Regions from separate parts of the Mycobacterium sp. NGS49 genome, predicted to be linked through region 2. Evidence: riboswitches for the same ligand, from Rfam matches in the RefSeq annotation. Region 2 holds a riboswitch; the other holds the start of a gene.
The links. A riboswitch is a leader RNA that binds a small molecule or an ion and turns the genes downstream of it on or off. The one in region 2 is predicted to bind cobalamin.
Positions count from the first base shown of each region.

Region 1 (7,815 bases), on a different contig from region 2:
CATTCCCATCGACCCCATGCAGGTGATCGGACCGCTGCTGGAAGCCCCGGTAGAAGAGCTGGGGCTGATGCTGCCCTCGCTGTTGCTCCCACTGTGGGACTCCGAGCTGGGCGCCGGGCTGATCGCCACGCTGCGCTCGCTGATCTCGGGTGACGACGTTGGCCTGGCACGCTCGTTTCTGCAGGAGATCGTGGGCGGCGCAGTGGGGTCCCGCGTCGACGATCCCCCGGGGACAGGCAAGCTGCGCACCCAGTTCGTCGCATCCCAACTGATGGGTGTGGTGATGGCGCGCTACATCATCAAGGTGGAGCCGTTCGCGTCGCTGCCCACCGAGCAGATCGTGCAGACCATCGCGCCTAACCTGCAGCGCTACCTGACCGGGAAGTTGCCCGACGGCCTTAACCCATGAGGCGGGCGTGTTCCTCGTCGTCGACGTCGCGCGCTTCGTCGATCAACAGCACGGGGATGCCGTCGTCAATGCGATACGCGCGGCGCAGCCTGGGGTTGTACAGCTCCCGGCCGTCGTTCACCAGCCGCAGCGGGCCGCGATCGGCAGGGCAGACCAGAATGTCGAGCAGCGTGTCGTCAAGCATCGCGGTTCACTTGCTTTCCGCTGAGCTCGGCGCGCGTGGCCGGCGTCAGCTTACGAAACTCGTGGGTCGCGGCGTCGAAATACCAGGCCTGACGCCCGGACTTCGGGATTCCGGCCGCCCGCAACGCACTGACGGTAGGCCGGAACGTCGCGCTCAGCGTCATCTTGGGCACCACGTGCACGATGTCGGGCCCGAGCCCGACCGGCATGCCCGCCACGGCCTCGGCGAGGTCGGCCGCGGTGATCGTCGCACCGGGCCGCAGCGTCACCGCCGACACCGCCAGTTGCCGATCACCGACCGAGACGCCGTAGGTCACCGCCAGATCGACCGCGTCGATCAGGCCGAGCGCATCGACGACCGGCTCCGCATAGACCATGCCCCGCGCCGTGCGGATCACCGCGCCGCGCCTGCCGGCCAGCCAGAAGTCCCCGTCTTCGTCGCGGCGGAACAGGAACTCGGTGGAGATCCAGGTGTCGGCGGGAGCGAATACCCCGCGCTTGACCGAAGCGGTCGGGTCGATCGGGCCGCGCGACTGGGCGAGCAGGACGCCGATCTGGTTGGTGCCGGCGACTTGTACGAAGCCGTCGTCGTTCTCGAGGATCAGGTCGTTCTCGGGGTCATAAGCACCGAGCTCGACCCGCCCGACGCCGGGCAGCGGCCGGCCCTTGCTGCCGACCTTGGCGCCCGACACATTGGCCAGTACCGCCTGCCCGTCGGTCGTGGCGAAGAATTCGACGACGTGGGCGGGCGCGAACGCGTCGCAGACACGTCCCCACAAACCCGTCGGCATACCCGAACCGATGAACAGCCGGACCGGGTGGTTTCCGTGCAGCCCGAACTCCGGGTCGTCGACCACGTCGCGCAACATCGCCCAGGTGTAGGACACCACCGTGACCCCGTATTGGCGGATTTCGGCGACGAACCGGTCCGGACGCAAGCCACGGGACAAGGCGATGCGAGTGCCCCCCACGACCGCCCCCCCCAGGCTGACCAGCAACGCGGACTCGTGGTGCAGCGGAGTCAGGCAGTACACCGTGTCCTTGCGGTCCAACGCGGCCGTCGAGGCGGTGCCGAAGGCTGACAACGCCCACCGGTAGTTGGTGATCTGCTTGGCGACCAGTTCGCCGCCGGCCGCGTTGAAGGCGATGAACGCCAGATCCCGGGCGAACCCCGGGTTGGCGCGGTACCAGGCGGGCAGCTGCACCGCATCGGGGTCGATCTGCTCCATATCGATCACTTCAGCGTCGTCGGGCAGGTGCAGATCCCGTGATTCGCCGCCGCCCAGCACCAGGATCTGGCCCGGAAGTTGGCGGGCGGCGTCCAGGTTGGCGGGGTCGGTCAGAATTTCGCTGACCGCCCCGAGCCGCACCTGCGCGGCCAGGTCGACATCGTGGCGCATCAACACGGCGACACCACCCAGCCGGGACAGGGCGGCGATCGCGACCAGCGCACTTGGCCGGATCTCCATCAGGATGCCCACCCGGTCGCCCTGGCGCACCCCGACCTCGATAAGGCCGCGCACCACGTTGTTGATGCGCCGGTTGACCGCCTCGTAGGTGTGCACCCGGCCGTCGAACAGCAGGAATTCGCCTTGGGGCGCATCGTGAGCCTGCTCTTCGATGATGCGGCCCAACGAGATTCGGGTGTGGTCGTTGAGCTGTCCGAGACGGGCCAGCCGCGGAAGGGTGCGCACCGTTTCGACGGCGAGGGTGCGCATGGAGCGGTTGGCCGCGACGACGGCGTCCGCCGCGCCACGCGCCAGCGCCAGCGCCGCCTCGGAGACCTCACCGATGCCGTGCGCGATGCGGGAGCTGAAGGCCACCCCGCTGTCGTTGTGTTCCTCCGGCTGCTCGACCATCAGGCTGATGCTGGGCGGCTTGTCACCGTTGCTGGAGATCCAACGCACCCACTCGGCGACGGTGGGCCAGCTCTGCAGGGCAGCGCGCGATCCCACCACCAGGCCGAAATGTCCTGTGCGAATCAAGCATTCGTACACTTCGGTGTTCGGTGCCGCCCGCCGGATGCCGCGCACCGAGGCCGGCTGACCGATGTCGTCGACTTCGCCGACGAAGGCCAGGATCGGACAGGTGATGTCGGTCAGTGTCACCATCTGACCGTTGATGGCGAAGCCACCGGTCATCATCCGGTTGTGGGCGATGAACTGCTTGAGCAGTTCGGAGATGGCCGGCCCGGACCAGGCGATCCAGCCCTCGCGCTCGAGGAACCTGCGCTGTTGTTCGCGAGGCAGCAACGCCTCGCGGTCGTGCAGCTGGCGCACGAAGTCGATGCGGGCCTGGGCCGTCTTGATCGGGTCCATCATCTGAAAACCGGTGCGCGCCATCCAGCTTGGGATATTAAGCCGGTTGAACACGTGGTCGGCCATGAAGTCGGCGACGCCGGCGCCCATGTTCGCCGGGATGCCCATCGGCAACGCTGCCAGGGTGTCGACCGGCGAACCGAACGCCACGATGCTGGCCAGGTTCCTCGACCGGCGGTAGGCCGCGACCTGGTAGCACCACATGCCACCTTGGGAGTACCCGACCAGGTGCACGTCCTGGCCCGCGGTGTCTTTGACCGTGTCGATGGCCTGGTCGAGCGCGACGATGTGGTCGGCCAGCGTGCGGCGCATGCCGCCCTCGATCTTGTCGGGGGAACCGAAGTCGATGACCCAGGGATCCAGACCGCTGGCGTGCAGAATGCCCACGGCCCCGTCTTCACGGGTGACGTCCCACATGTCGGCCGACATCATCATCGGGTGCACCATCAGTACCGGGGGACCCACCGGCGGCTGGCCGGGCCGGCTGTCGGGCGGAAAGTACCGTCGCAGCTTGTACATCGGCACGCTCTCGACGACCTGGGACGGCGAGGGGATGCTGCCGGTTTCCAGGCCCCCCAGCCGTAGTACTTCCAAACCGTTCTGAGCCGTGGCCACCAGCCGCTCGACCGGTCGCGTGACCATCGAAAAATTGAGATCCACCACTGCTCCCTGAGTGCTTCCTGGATGAGCCTTGACCAGCGTGGACATCATGGCACATCGGTATGGGCGTGTGTTCCAGGTCACTCCTGCGAGTACGGGCCGGCCGAAAATCCCTCTCGGCGCACCCGGTGGGGTGCGGTCTAACCCGGCCTTGCCGGCGGATCCTCGCTGCGCGGGCGATCGTCAGATTTTCGCTCTGCCTTCCAGGTGCCCGGCAACATCGGACTGCGGGGCGCGCCGGCGAAGGTGTGCCCGCTCAGCGTCGTGATGCCTGCCGCCTGGTGGGCGCCCAACGGCGCAGACCCGGCGAAACCCGCGGTTATCGCACCCGCCGCCGCCATCTCGGGCTCCGGGTCCAGGTATTCGTACCCCCGGCCCGGCTGGGTGACCTTCGCCCGGCGACGCCGCGGTGTGCCCACCGGTTCCCTGGTTGCCGGCACAGCCGTGGGCGCCTCGGTGCTGTCGGGTTCGGACGCCTTCCTCCGGGCGCCGGCACCGGTCGAATGTCTGGCGACCGAGCCCAGGTCACCCACCAGGTAGCCGAAGTTCTCCATGCCGGCGCCCAGGCCCAGACCCACGCCGGTGCCGGTGCTCGGTGGCGGGACGGTGTGGGGTGGAGCAACCCCGGGCGTCGGGCCCGGCACGGTCGCCGCCGCGGGGGTGGGCGCCGGGGACGAGGTTGAGCTAGGCAGAGACGGGGCGAGCGCGGCCAATGGCGGAGTGACCGGCGGTGCGACCGGTGGTGCGGGCGGGACGACAGCGAGCGCCGCCAGGCCCTTGATGCCGATCGGTGCGAGTACGGCGCCGGCGGCCAACGGCACCAATGGGGCGGTCAGCAACGGCACCACCACCGCGAGCAGTACGAGGGTCTGTTCCAACAGTGTCTTCAGGAGCGCGATGGTGTCGGTGATGACCGTGCCGATGATCTCCACCGTGACGAACAGGATGGTGAAGCCGATGGTCACCGGATTGCCCGAGGCGAACGCCGCGGTGAGGTCCAGTGCGACGAACGAGAACATCTGCGACAGCAGCACCACGTAGGTGCCGATGTCCATCGGGTAGCCGAGGGCGAACGCGACGTTGAAGGGGCTCAGGTAGGTCAGCGGGTTGCCGAGGATGACGAGATAGGGATCGAATCCGGAGAACAGCGCCTGGAAGAACGGCATGTTCGAGAGCGCGTCGATCAAGGGCTGAATGTAGTTGTCGTAGAAGTCGGTATAGCCGATGTCCTGCAGCCAGTTGAAGAAGTCGTTCTGCCGGTCCGGGGGTAAGTCGTCGGCGGCGGCCAGCGCGCCGGTGGTGACGATCTCCGGCGCCGCGGTGGTCTGCGGCGCGGTGTTGACCGCCACGGCCGCGACGTCCTGATAGGTGGTCATCACGGTGGCGGCCTGAATCCACATCCGCGCATAGTCGGCCTCGTTCAGCGCGATCGGAACCGTGTTGACACCAAAGAAGTTGGTCGCCAACAGCACCGCATGGGTGGCGTGGTTGGCGGCCAGCTCGGCCAGCGTGGGCATGGCGGCCAGCGCGCTGGCCCAGGCTGCGGCCGCGGCTTCCTGCCGGGTAGTCAGGGCGTAGCTGTCGGCCGCAGCCTGGTTCAGCCACGCCAGATAGGGCAGGTGGGCGGCCACATATGCCTGTGCTGTCGTGCCGTTCCAGCTCCCGGCCTGGACGGCCGCCAATACCGCCGCCAGGTCCCGGGCGGTTTCCGCGTAGACGGTGCTCAGCGACCTCCAGGTCGCCGCCCCGGCAAGTAACGGACCGGCCCCGGGGCCGCTACTGAGCAGGGCGGAATGCACCTCGGGGGGCGTGGCCAGCCACACCGGGGCGGTCATCGCGCACCGCCGTCAGGAATGAAAGCCGTTGGCGGCGTGGGGATTCCAGTGAAAATGACAAGCCGAAGACGCATCGACGACGATCGCTCTCTCGGGGTACACCGCCCCGGGTCGCAGGACGCGATGACGCGAGTATCCTGGCTCTCGGATCGCTGCTTGCCTCGCCTTCCAGCTGATCGCCGTGGCGTATGAGGGTCGCTCCCCGATTACAGTGGCGGGACCGCGCCGGCTTCGCACCGGCTTCCTGCATCGTCATTGCCTAACCGCAGCATTGTCTCATCCCGCCGGCCCCGGTGGTAGCCGGCAGTGCAGCCGGTACCCTCAGTCCAGTGGCACACCTGCTCGGAGCCGAGGCCGTCCACCTGGCATATCCGACCCAGGTTGTCTTCGAATCGGTCACCCTCGGCGTCAACGACGGTGCCCGCATCGGAATCGTCGGCCGCAACGGGGACGGCAAATCCAGCCTGCTGGGCCTGCTCACCGGCCAGCTCCGGCCGGACTCCGGACGAGTCACCCAGCGCAGCGGCTTACGGGTCAGCGCGCTGGCTCAAGCGGACACCCTGGATCCCGAGCACACCGTCGGCCGGGTGCTGGTCGGTGACCAGGCGGATCACCAGTGGGCCGGCAGCGGCCGGGTGCGCGACGTCGTCGCCGGTTTGGTATCCGATATCGACTGGGATGCAACGGTTTCCACGCTTAGCGGCGGTCAGCGCCGTCGGGTGCAGCTGGCCCAACTGCTCATCGGCGAGTGGGACGTGATCGCCCTCGACGAACCCACCAACCACCTCGACATCGAGGGCATCACCTGGCTGGCCGGCCACTTCAAACAACGCTGGGCGCGCAACAGCGGCGGGTTGCTGGTGGTGACCCACGACCGCTGGTTCCTGGACGAGGTCGCCACCGCGACGTGGGAGGTGCACGACGGCATCGTCGAACCGTTCGAGGGTGGTTACGCCGCGTACGTGCTGCAACGGGTGGAGCGGGATCGGCAGGCCGCCGCCTCGGAGGCCAAGCGACAGAACCTGATGCGGAAGGAACTGGCGTGGTTGCGTCGCGGCGCCCCTGCCCGCACGTCGAAGCCCAAGTTCCGCATCGAGGCCGCCAACCAGTTGATTGCCGACGTGCCGCCGCTGCGCAATACGGTGGAGCTGGCCAAGCTTGCCACCGCTCGGCTGGGCAAGGACGTCATCGACCTGCTCGACGTCTCGGTCTCCTATGGCGGGCGCGCGGTACTTCGCGAGGTCGAGTGGCGAATCGCGCCTGGCGAGCGCACCGGAATCGTGGGGGCCAACGGGGCCGGCAAATCCACGCTGCTGGGTTTGCTTGCCGGAACCGTTCAGCCCGACACCGGACGCGTCAAGCGTGGCAAGACCGTCCGGCTGGCCGTGCTCGATCAGCAGGGCGATGAGCTCACTGCGGTTGCCGGAGAGCGGATCGCCGACGTGCTCGGCCGGCTGCAGCGTGGTTACGAGGTCGAGGGCCGGGAGATGACCCCGGGCCAGCTGCTGGAGCGGTTGGGCTTCGCCCGCGGGCAGCTCTCGGCGCGCGTCGGCGAACTGTCCGGCGGCCAGCGTCGGCGCCTGCAACTGATGCTCACGCTGCTGTCGGAGCCGAATGTGCTGTTGCTCGACGAGCCCACCAACGATGTCGACACCGACATGCTGACCGCCACCGAAGACCTGCTCGACTCGTGGGCGGGCACCTTGATCGTCGTCTCGCACGACCGTTACCTGCTGGAACGCGTCACCGATCAGCAGTACGCGATCCTGGACGGCCGGTTGCGGCACCTGCCCGGAGGTATCGACGAATACCTGCGGTTGGCCGCGCGACCGACGGACAAGCCGACGGCGCCGAAAGCGCAACCGCCGCAGACCATGTCGGGTGCTCAGCGCCGGACCGCCGAGAAGGAGCTGGCTGCCATCGACCGCCAGCTGGCTCGCCTCGCCGACCGGATCGAGGCCATGCACGTCGAGCTTGCCGAGCATGACCAGTCCGACCACGTCGGTGTCACGCGCTTGACGCAGCAACTGCGCGAACTCGAGGAAGAGGTCACCACGCTGGAGGGGCAATGGCTGGAGTTGTCGGACGTGCTGGAATGAGACCGGTCCGGTATTGGCCCGGCGAGGCGCTACGCGCCGGGTACAACCGCCGTGGCGCGGTGATCGACTCGGGCATCGGCCGGCACGGCTACACCTATCTGCTGGGCGCCGAGGCGAACCGATTCGTATTCGCCAATGCCGACGCTTTCAGTTGGCGCCAGACGTTCGAGAGTCTCGTGCCGGTGGACGGTCCAACCGCGCTGATCGTCAGCGATGGTGAGGACCACCGCCGTCGTCGCAGCGTGGTGGCGCCGGGGCTGCGGCACCGGCAGATCCAGGACTACGTGCAGACCATGGTGACCCACATCGAC
Region 1 covers NZ_JCALCX010000003.1:270,059-277,873, forward strand. The annotation lists gene AC5Y7D_RS04735 (TetR/AcrR family transcriptional regulator) at 1-409, shown strand, start outside; gene AC5Y7D_RS04740 (Trm112 family protein) at 399-593, opposite strand; gene AC5Y7D_RS04745 (acyl-CoA synthetase) at 586-3,573, opposite strand; gene AC5Y7D_RS04750 (PPE family protein) at 3,711-5,405, opposite strand; cobalamin riboswitch at 5,516-5,694, opposite strand; gene AC5Y7D_RS04755 (ABC-F family ATP-binding cassette domain-containing protein) at 5,735-7,504, shown strand; gene AC5Y7D_RS04760 (cytochrome P450) at 7,501-7,815, shown strand, end outside.
Region 1: linked by a shared signal. The riboswitch ahead of AC5Y7D_RS04750 (PPE family protein) and the one ahead of metE (5-methyltetrahydropteroyltriglutamate--homocysteine S-methyltransferase) in region 2 are both predicted to bind cobalamin.

Region 2 (7,815 bases):
CAACCGGCGCGGAAGATTCCCGGTGCAATGGTCGGCGCCATGTCCAAGACGGACGGGGCCACGAGCGGGTTGAGAGCGCCGAGCTTACCGTCGGCAATGTCCGCAAGACCCTCGGCCGCCGACACGAACCGCCGCTGTTCGGCGGCTGCGATCACCCCGCCGGCCAGGACGGCGAACTTCGCCAGGTAGTCGTTGCGCTGGAAAGGTCTGGCGCCCAAGGGATGTGCGTCGGCTACCGCGATCTCATCGACGATCACCGCACCGGCTTTCAAGCTGATCTCGGCACGTGCGCCGAACGCCTTTTCCGCGGGGTCGGGGCAATGGTAGCGCCTGGTCCATTCGGGGTCTTCGACCGTGGAGATCTTGTGCCACAGTTCGATGGTGTCGGGCCGGTGCGATCGTTCCGGCGTGTAAGACCTTTCGTGGTGCCAGGTTCCGTCTTGTAGAGCGACCGCGAAGATGTACATCGCCGAGTGATCCAATGTTTCGCGCGAGGCATCCGGGTCGAGTTTCTGCGGATCATTCGACCCGGTGCCGATCACGCGGTGCGTGTGGTGGCTGGTGTGCAGCACGATGCTCGCGATCTGCTCCAGATCGTCGATCCGCTCGCGCATGCGGCAGGCCAGATCGATCAGTGCCTGGCTCTGATATTCGGCGGAATGTTCCTTGGTGTAGCTGTCCAGGATGGCGCGCTTGGGCTCGCCCGGTTCGGGGAGCGGCACCTGGTAGGTGTGGTCGGGCCCGGCAAGGAGCCAGGCGATCACTCCATCCTCGCCCTCCCAGATGGGAGCGGGTGCTTGCTCGCCGCGCATGGCACGATCAACGGCCTCGATGGCGACCTTGCCGGCCCACCCCGGAGCGAAGGCCTTCCAACTCGAGATCATGCCCTTACGCGATTGCCGGGTGGCGGTTGTCAGATGCAACGCCTGACCGATCGCGGAGTAGATCGTCTCCCTGTCCAAGCCCAGCATCGTTCCCAGGCCCGCCGCCACCGATGGGCCAAGGTGCGCGACGTGGTCAATCCTGTGCTCATGCAGGCAGATTCCCTTCACCAGGGCAATCTGGATCTCGTAGGCGGTCGCCAACCCGCGGATCAGGTCCGGGCCGCCCAGCCCAAGATGCTGACCCACCGCGACCAGGGGTGGGATGTTGTCACCCGGGTGGGCATAGTCGGCAGCCAGAAACGTGTCGTGGAAATCCAGTTCGCGGGCCGCCACCCCGTTGGCCCACGCGGCCCATTCCGGCGAGTAGTCGCCCTCAACTCCCAAGACCTTCGCACCCCTGACCGAGCGGGGGTGCGCAAGCGCCTGGGCACGCGCGGCGCTGACGGGCCGCCGGATCACCGCGGCCGCCGACACCGCGGCATTGTCGATGATGCGGTTGATCAGCATGGACTCGGTGTCAGCAGGCACCGCTACCGGGTCGGTGGCTACTTCGGCAATCTTCCAGGCCAGGTGTTCGGTGCGGGGAAACTCCTCGGCACTGCGTCGGACCCGGACGTCATGAAGGCGCATGAATCGCACAGTACGGACAGCCTGCCGGACGCAGGCGCTTCCTTGGGCCGTCCTTTACCGGTCGCGGCGAGGCGAAGGGGGATTCGCGGAGCAGGAGGCTGTCCACGCGGCTAGAACACGTTCTAGTCTGTCAAACCATGGGATTTCTCAAGCCCCAACTGCCCGAGGTCGACATCGCCGAATGGAGCAAGGGCACCCGTGCGGAGAAGATCCGACCGATGGCCCGGCACTGGGCCGAGGTCGGCTTCGGCACGCCGGTGGTGATGCACCTGTTCTATGTCGTCAAGATATTGCTGTACATCCTGGTTGCGTGGCTGATCGTCTTGAGCACTAAAGGCCTGGGAGGGCTGGCCGGGTTCACCGACGTCCGGGCGTGGTACGCCGAGCCGATCGTCTTCGAGAAGGTCGTGCTGTACACGATGCTGTTCGAGGTGGTCGGGCTGGGCTGTGGCTTCGGGCCGCTGAACAACCGGTTCTTCCCGCCGATGGGATCGATCCTGTACTGGATGCGCTTCGGCACCATCCGGTTGCCACCGTGGCCGGATCGCGTCCCGCTGACGTTCGGCACCAAGCGCAAGCCGGTGGACGTCGCCCTATATGCGCTGCTGCTGGTGTTGCTGGTGACGGCGTTGTTCACCGACGGCAGCGGGCCGATACCGGCGCTGGGCAGCAAGGTCGGGGTGCTGCCCACGTGGGAGATCGTGGCCATCCTGCTGGTGCTGGCCGCGGCGGGGTTGCGCGACAAAGTGATCTTCCTGGCAGCCCGCGGTGAGGTCTACGGGTCGTTGACCGTGACCTTCCTGTTCGGCGCCGTCGACATGATCGTGGCGGCCAAGCTGGTGTTCCTGGTGATCTGGATGGGGGCGGCGACGTCCAAACTCAACAAGCACTTCCCGTTCGTGATCTCCACCATGATGTCGAACAACCCGCTGTTCCGGCCGCGCTTCATCAAGCGGATGTTCTTCGAGAAGTTCCCCGACGACCTGCGGCCCGGGCTGTTGTCGCGGTTGTTCGCCCACGTCAGCACGCTCATCGAGATGTTGGTTCCATTGGCGTTGTTCTTCTCCCACGGCGGCTGGCCCACCACCGTGGCCGCGATCGTGATGGTGTGCTTCCACCTCGGCATCCTGACAGCGATCCCGATGGGGGTGCCGCTGGAGTGGAACGTCTTCATGATCTTCGGCGTGCTCACGCTGTTCGTCGGCCACGCCCAGCTGGGCATCAGCGACGTGAAACACCCTGTGCCAGTGGCGATTCTGATCGCCGTGCTGGTGGGCACCGTGATCGCGGGCAACATGTTCCCGCGCAAGATCTCCTTCCTGCCCGGCATGCGCTACTACGCCGGCAACTGGGACACCACGCTGTGGTGTATCAAGCCGTCGGCGAGTGAGAAGATCGCGCGGGGCATCGTGGCGATCGCCAGCATGCCGCAGGCCCAGCTGGAGCGGTTCTACGGCAAGGACCGCGCGCAGATCCCGATGTATCTCGGATATGCGTTCCGCGCCATGAACACGCACGGCAGGGCGTTGTTCACGTTGGCGCACCGCGCGATGGCCGGCCAGAACGAGGACGACTACGTCATCACCGACGGGGAACGCATCTGCAGCACCGCCATCGGGTGGAACTTCGGCGACGGCCACATGCACAACGAGCAGCTGATCGCCGCGATGCAGCGGCGGTGCCGATTCGAGCCAGGGGAGGTGCGCATCGTCCTGCTCGATGCGCAGCCGATCCACCGGCAGATCCAGCGGTATCGGTTAGTCGATGCTGCGACAGGTGAATTCGAGCGTGGCTACGTGCGCGTGGCCGACATGGTGACCCGCCAGCCCTGGGCCGACGACGTCCCGGTCCACGTCGATTCCGACTAGGGCCGGCTAACGCCGCGAGCAGACGCAAAATCGCACGTTCCGGCGCGCCGGAACGCGATTTTGCGTCTGCTCGCGAGCGGGGCGTGCCCCCAGCTCGCCGTGGGCTTAGGTCTCGGCCCGCACCTGCTGTGCGGCGGCGACCATGTTGCGCAGCGACGCGGTCACCTCGTCGACGTCGCGGGTCTTCAGCCCGCAGTCCGGATTCACCCAAAGGCGTTCCGCTGGAACGGCGTTCATCGCGGCTCGCAATGACGCCGCCATCTCCTCGGTGCTCGGCACCCGCGGGGAATGGATGTCGTAGACACCCGGGCCCACGCTGTTGGAGAAGCCGATCGCATTCAGGTCGTCGAGCACCTCCAGGTGCGAGCGCGCAGCCTCGATGGACGTGACGTCGGCGTCCAGATCGGCGATGGCGCCGATCACCTCGCCGAACTCCGAGTAGCAGAGGTGGGTGTGGATCTGGGTCGAGTCGGCCACACCCGAGGTGGCCAACCGGAAAGACCCTACGGCCCAACGCAAGTACTCGTCCTGGTCGGCGCGGCGCAGCGGCAGCAACTCCCGCAGGGCCGGCTCGTCGACCTGGATCACCGCGATACCGGCGGACTGCAGATCCACCGTCTCGTCGCGAATGGCGAGCGCCACCTGGTTGGCGGTGTCGGCCAGCGGCTGGTCGTCGCGGACGAAGGACCACGCCAGGATGGTCACCGGTCCGGTCAGCATGCCCTTCACCGGCTTATCGGTCAGCGACTGCGCATAGTTGATCCAGTCCACCGTCATCGGGTGGGTGCGTACCACATCGCCGAACAGGATCGGCGGACGCACACAGCGGCTGCCGTAGGACTGCACCCAGCCGTTGTGGGTGGCGAAGAAGCCGTCCAGCTGTTCTGCGAAGTACTGCACCATGTCGTTGCGCTCGGGCTCGCCGTGCACCAACACGTCGATGCCCAGCTGTTCCTGCAGCTTGATGACGTCGGCGATCTCTTGTCTCATCCGCCGCTCGTACTCGCTTTGGTCGATCTCACCGGAGCGCAAGGCCGCCCGGGCGACGCGGATCGCCGCGGTCTGCGGGTAGGAGCCGATCGTTGTGGTCGGCAGCACCGGCAGTCGCAGGCGGGCTTCCTGCTCCGCACGGCGCTGCGCCGGATCCCCGCGGTGGACGCCGGACGCGACGATCGATTGGACGCGGGCCCGGAGCCGGTCGTTATGCAGGCGCGGGTCGTTGCGGCGCGCGGCCACCGCGGCGTCGGACGCCGCCATCTCTTCGGCGACGGCGTCGCGTCCGTCCCGTAGCGCCCGGGACAGCGCGACCACCTCGTGCACCTTCTCGGCCCCGAACGCCAGCCAGCTGCGCAGGTTGTCGTCCAGATCGGTCTCGGGCTCCAGGGAGTACGGCACATGCAAGGTGGAGCACGACGTGGAGACGGCTATCGCCCCCGCCGCTCCTCGCAGGGTCTCCAACTTGCCCAGTGCCGCGTGCAGATCGGTGCGCCAGATGTTGCGGCCGTCGACGATGCCGGCCACCAGTATCTTTCCGGCCAACTCCGGAACGGCCGCGATCGCAGTGTCGGGGCCGTAGACCAGGTCGACGCCGATCGCCTCGACCGGCGTACGGGCCAGCCCCGCCAGCGCGGCGCCGGGATCGCCGAAGTAGGTCGCGACGTGGATGGCAGGGCGGTTGGCCACCGCACCCAACGCGTTGTAGACGGCCTCGGCAAGCGCGGGCGCATCGGCGGAGATGTCGGTGACCAGCGCCGGCTCGTCGAACTGCACCCACTGTGCCCCGCCGTCCGCGAGCAGCGACAGCAGTTCGGAATAGATCGGCATCAGCTCCTGCAGCCGCTCGATCGGTGCGCCCGCGCCGTCCACCGCCTTGCTCAGCAGCAGGAAGGTGACGGGCCCGACGATCACCGGGCGTGCCGGAATGCCTTGCTCCTGAGCTTCTTTCAACTCGGAAAGCACCTTGTCGGGATTCAGCGAGAACCGCGTCGACCGGCCGATCTCGGGGACGAGGTAGTGGTAGTTGGTGTCGAACCACTTCGTCATCTCCAGCGGTGCCACGTCGTCGTTGCCCCGCGCGGCGGCGAAGTAGCGGTCCAGTTCGTCGGAGATGCCGCCGACCCGGGCCGGCAGCGCGCCCAGCAGCACCGAGGTGTCCAGCATCTGGTCGTAGTAGGAGAAGGTGTTGATCGGCACCGAGTCCAGGCCGGCGGCGGCCAGGTCTGCCCAGGTGTCCCGGCGCAGGGTGGCGGCGACGGATTCCAAGTCGGCGCGGCTGGTACGGCCGGCCCAATATCCCTCGGTCGCGCGCTTGAGTTCGCGGCGCGGTCCGATGCGGGGGGAACCGGTGATGGTGGCGGTGAATGGTTGAGCGGTCACGAAGCGGTCCTTCATGTCGACGGTGTGGACACCGCCCGCGGACGCGCAGCCGACAGTCGGGGCGATGCGCTGGTGCTCTCCGGAGCCCGCGTACCACCACGGCTGGCTGGCCAAACGCCCATTCCACGAGGCGGTGTGCCGCCGGGCGCGGCGCGCCCGGCACAGCTGGCAGGTCTTCGGACTTGCGGGCGCGCACCCTCGGTGCTCCTACTGACCGTCGCTTCCCAGTCTTGATTTCTCAAGACCAGTGCTTAAAGACGGCTTTCGTTCCTGCATACCGCTGCGGGACAGTCCCGGATTCTCACCGGGTTCCCTCTCACGAAGCGTGGTGCCTCGCTCGATGCCGGCGCCGCGGGATGCGGCGACAGCAGACCAGCTGCACAACCGAGCGTACTAGTGCTGGTGGTCGCCGCGTACAACGACGGTGTCGCGGTCCGGCTTGTCGTCCGGCGTTCCGGCCCGACCATCGGACGGGTTGCCGCGCCATTGCAGTGCCTTGATCGCGACGGCGACCTCGACGAGGGTGTGTTCGAGCGGGCGCGGCAGGAGTCGTTGCGCGGCCTCGAGCCGATACACCAGCGTGTTGCGGTGCGTGTAGAGCAGTTTTGCGGCGCGCGACGCGTTGCACTCGGCGTTGATGTAGGTCAGCACTGTGGTGTGCAGGACCGGGCTGGCCGTCTCGAAATCACCCAACGTGGCGCTGATGAAATCGTCTGCGCCGTCCGGGCTTTCGGTCAGCAATGCAACCATCTGAACATCGGCGAAGAAGGCGATGCGCTGTCGTGAGCGGAGCCGGACCAACATTCGCTGCGTAGTGAGAGCATCCATGTGGCTGCGCCGGAACCCGTCGATTCCCGGCGCCGTGCTGCCGACCGCGATCCGCGTTCCCGTGGTTTCCTTCAGGACCTCGCGGACCCGGTCGGGGTCGAGGGCGGCGACATCTCTGACCCACACCCAGCGGGTGGCCGCGCTGGCGACGACGGTAAGGGGGCGCTCGCAGCCGACCGCTCGACTGAATGCCTCAACGGCGCGGTCAAGCCGATCCTCCGGGTCGTCCAACTCGTCGGACCACAGGATGGCCGCGGTATGAGTTCGGTTGAGTCGGTAGCCCAATCGCTCTTCGGCGCGCTCCGGGTCGATGGAAGCGCCATCCAGAATGAGTTCGACGATCTTGCGACGCTCGGCGCTGATGTCCTGGGTTAGTTCGGAATACTCGGTCTGCATCTGTGTTGCGATGCCGGCCAGCGTGCCGTCCACGAATTCATTGGCCGAACGGAACGGCACGTCGAGCAGTTCGCGGAGCTCCTCCGGGTCGGACGTGAGCTCGAACGCGATCTCCGTCCAGCGCCGCCATGCCACGTTGTGCCCGATGCGATAGACCTCCAGCGCGGACGCGTCCAGCCCGCGACGCACCAAATCCCTTGCCATACGCAATGTTTCGGCGTTGAGGTACGGCTCGACCGGTGCTCCCGGTGCTTGCAGCATGGCCGACGCGAAATACACCAACGTGGCCCGGTTCGAGCGACTGACGACCGCTGCCAAGCCGGGGTCTTCGGAGATGCGCGCACTGGCGTTCAGCGTGACGCGGTCGAACTCTTCCAGCCACTCGCGGCTCGGGTTGAGCGCGAGCCAGGCCCCTTTTCGAATCAGCTCCTGCACACGCTGGGAAGGCTCCCGCCAGGTCACGACGGCAGTCTAAGGCTTTTGTGCAAATTGCACGATCGGTACCTGCGGCGTTGGTTGAACTGCTCTGGCCCCAGCTATCGAAATCCTTATCTTATGTCAATGACAGTGCGCCACTGGCATTTGTCTGCAATTGCGACCTGCCGCTAGGGGTCCGGAGGTTAGAGATGTCATTTGTAATCGCGATGCCTGAGTTCGTGTCAGCGGCAGCCGCTGATCTGGTGCGCATCGGTACGACGCTCGGCGCGGCCAATGCCGCGGCGGCCGCGCACACGACCGTGATCGCAGCGGCAGCCGCTGACGAAGTGTCGGCGGCGATCACGGCGCTGTTCGGCGGACAGGGTCGGCAATATCAGGCGCTGAGTGCGCGAGTG
Region 2 covers NZ_JCALCX010000028.1:49,187-57,001, forward strand. The annotation lists gene AC5Y7D_RS24170 (MmgE/PrpD family protein) at 1-1,514, opposite strand, end outside; gene AC5Y7D_RS24175 (DUF3556 domain-containing protein) at 1,652-3,382, shown strand; gene metE (5-methyltetrahydropteroyltriglutamate--homocysteine S-methyltransferase) at 3,488-5,773, opposite strand; cobalamin riboswitch at 5,909-6,121, opposite strand; gene AC5Y7D_RS24185 (Rv1453 family transcriptional regulator) at 6,152-7,444, opposite strand; gene AC5Y7D_RS24190 (PE family protein) at 7,609-7,815, shown strand, end outside.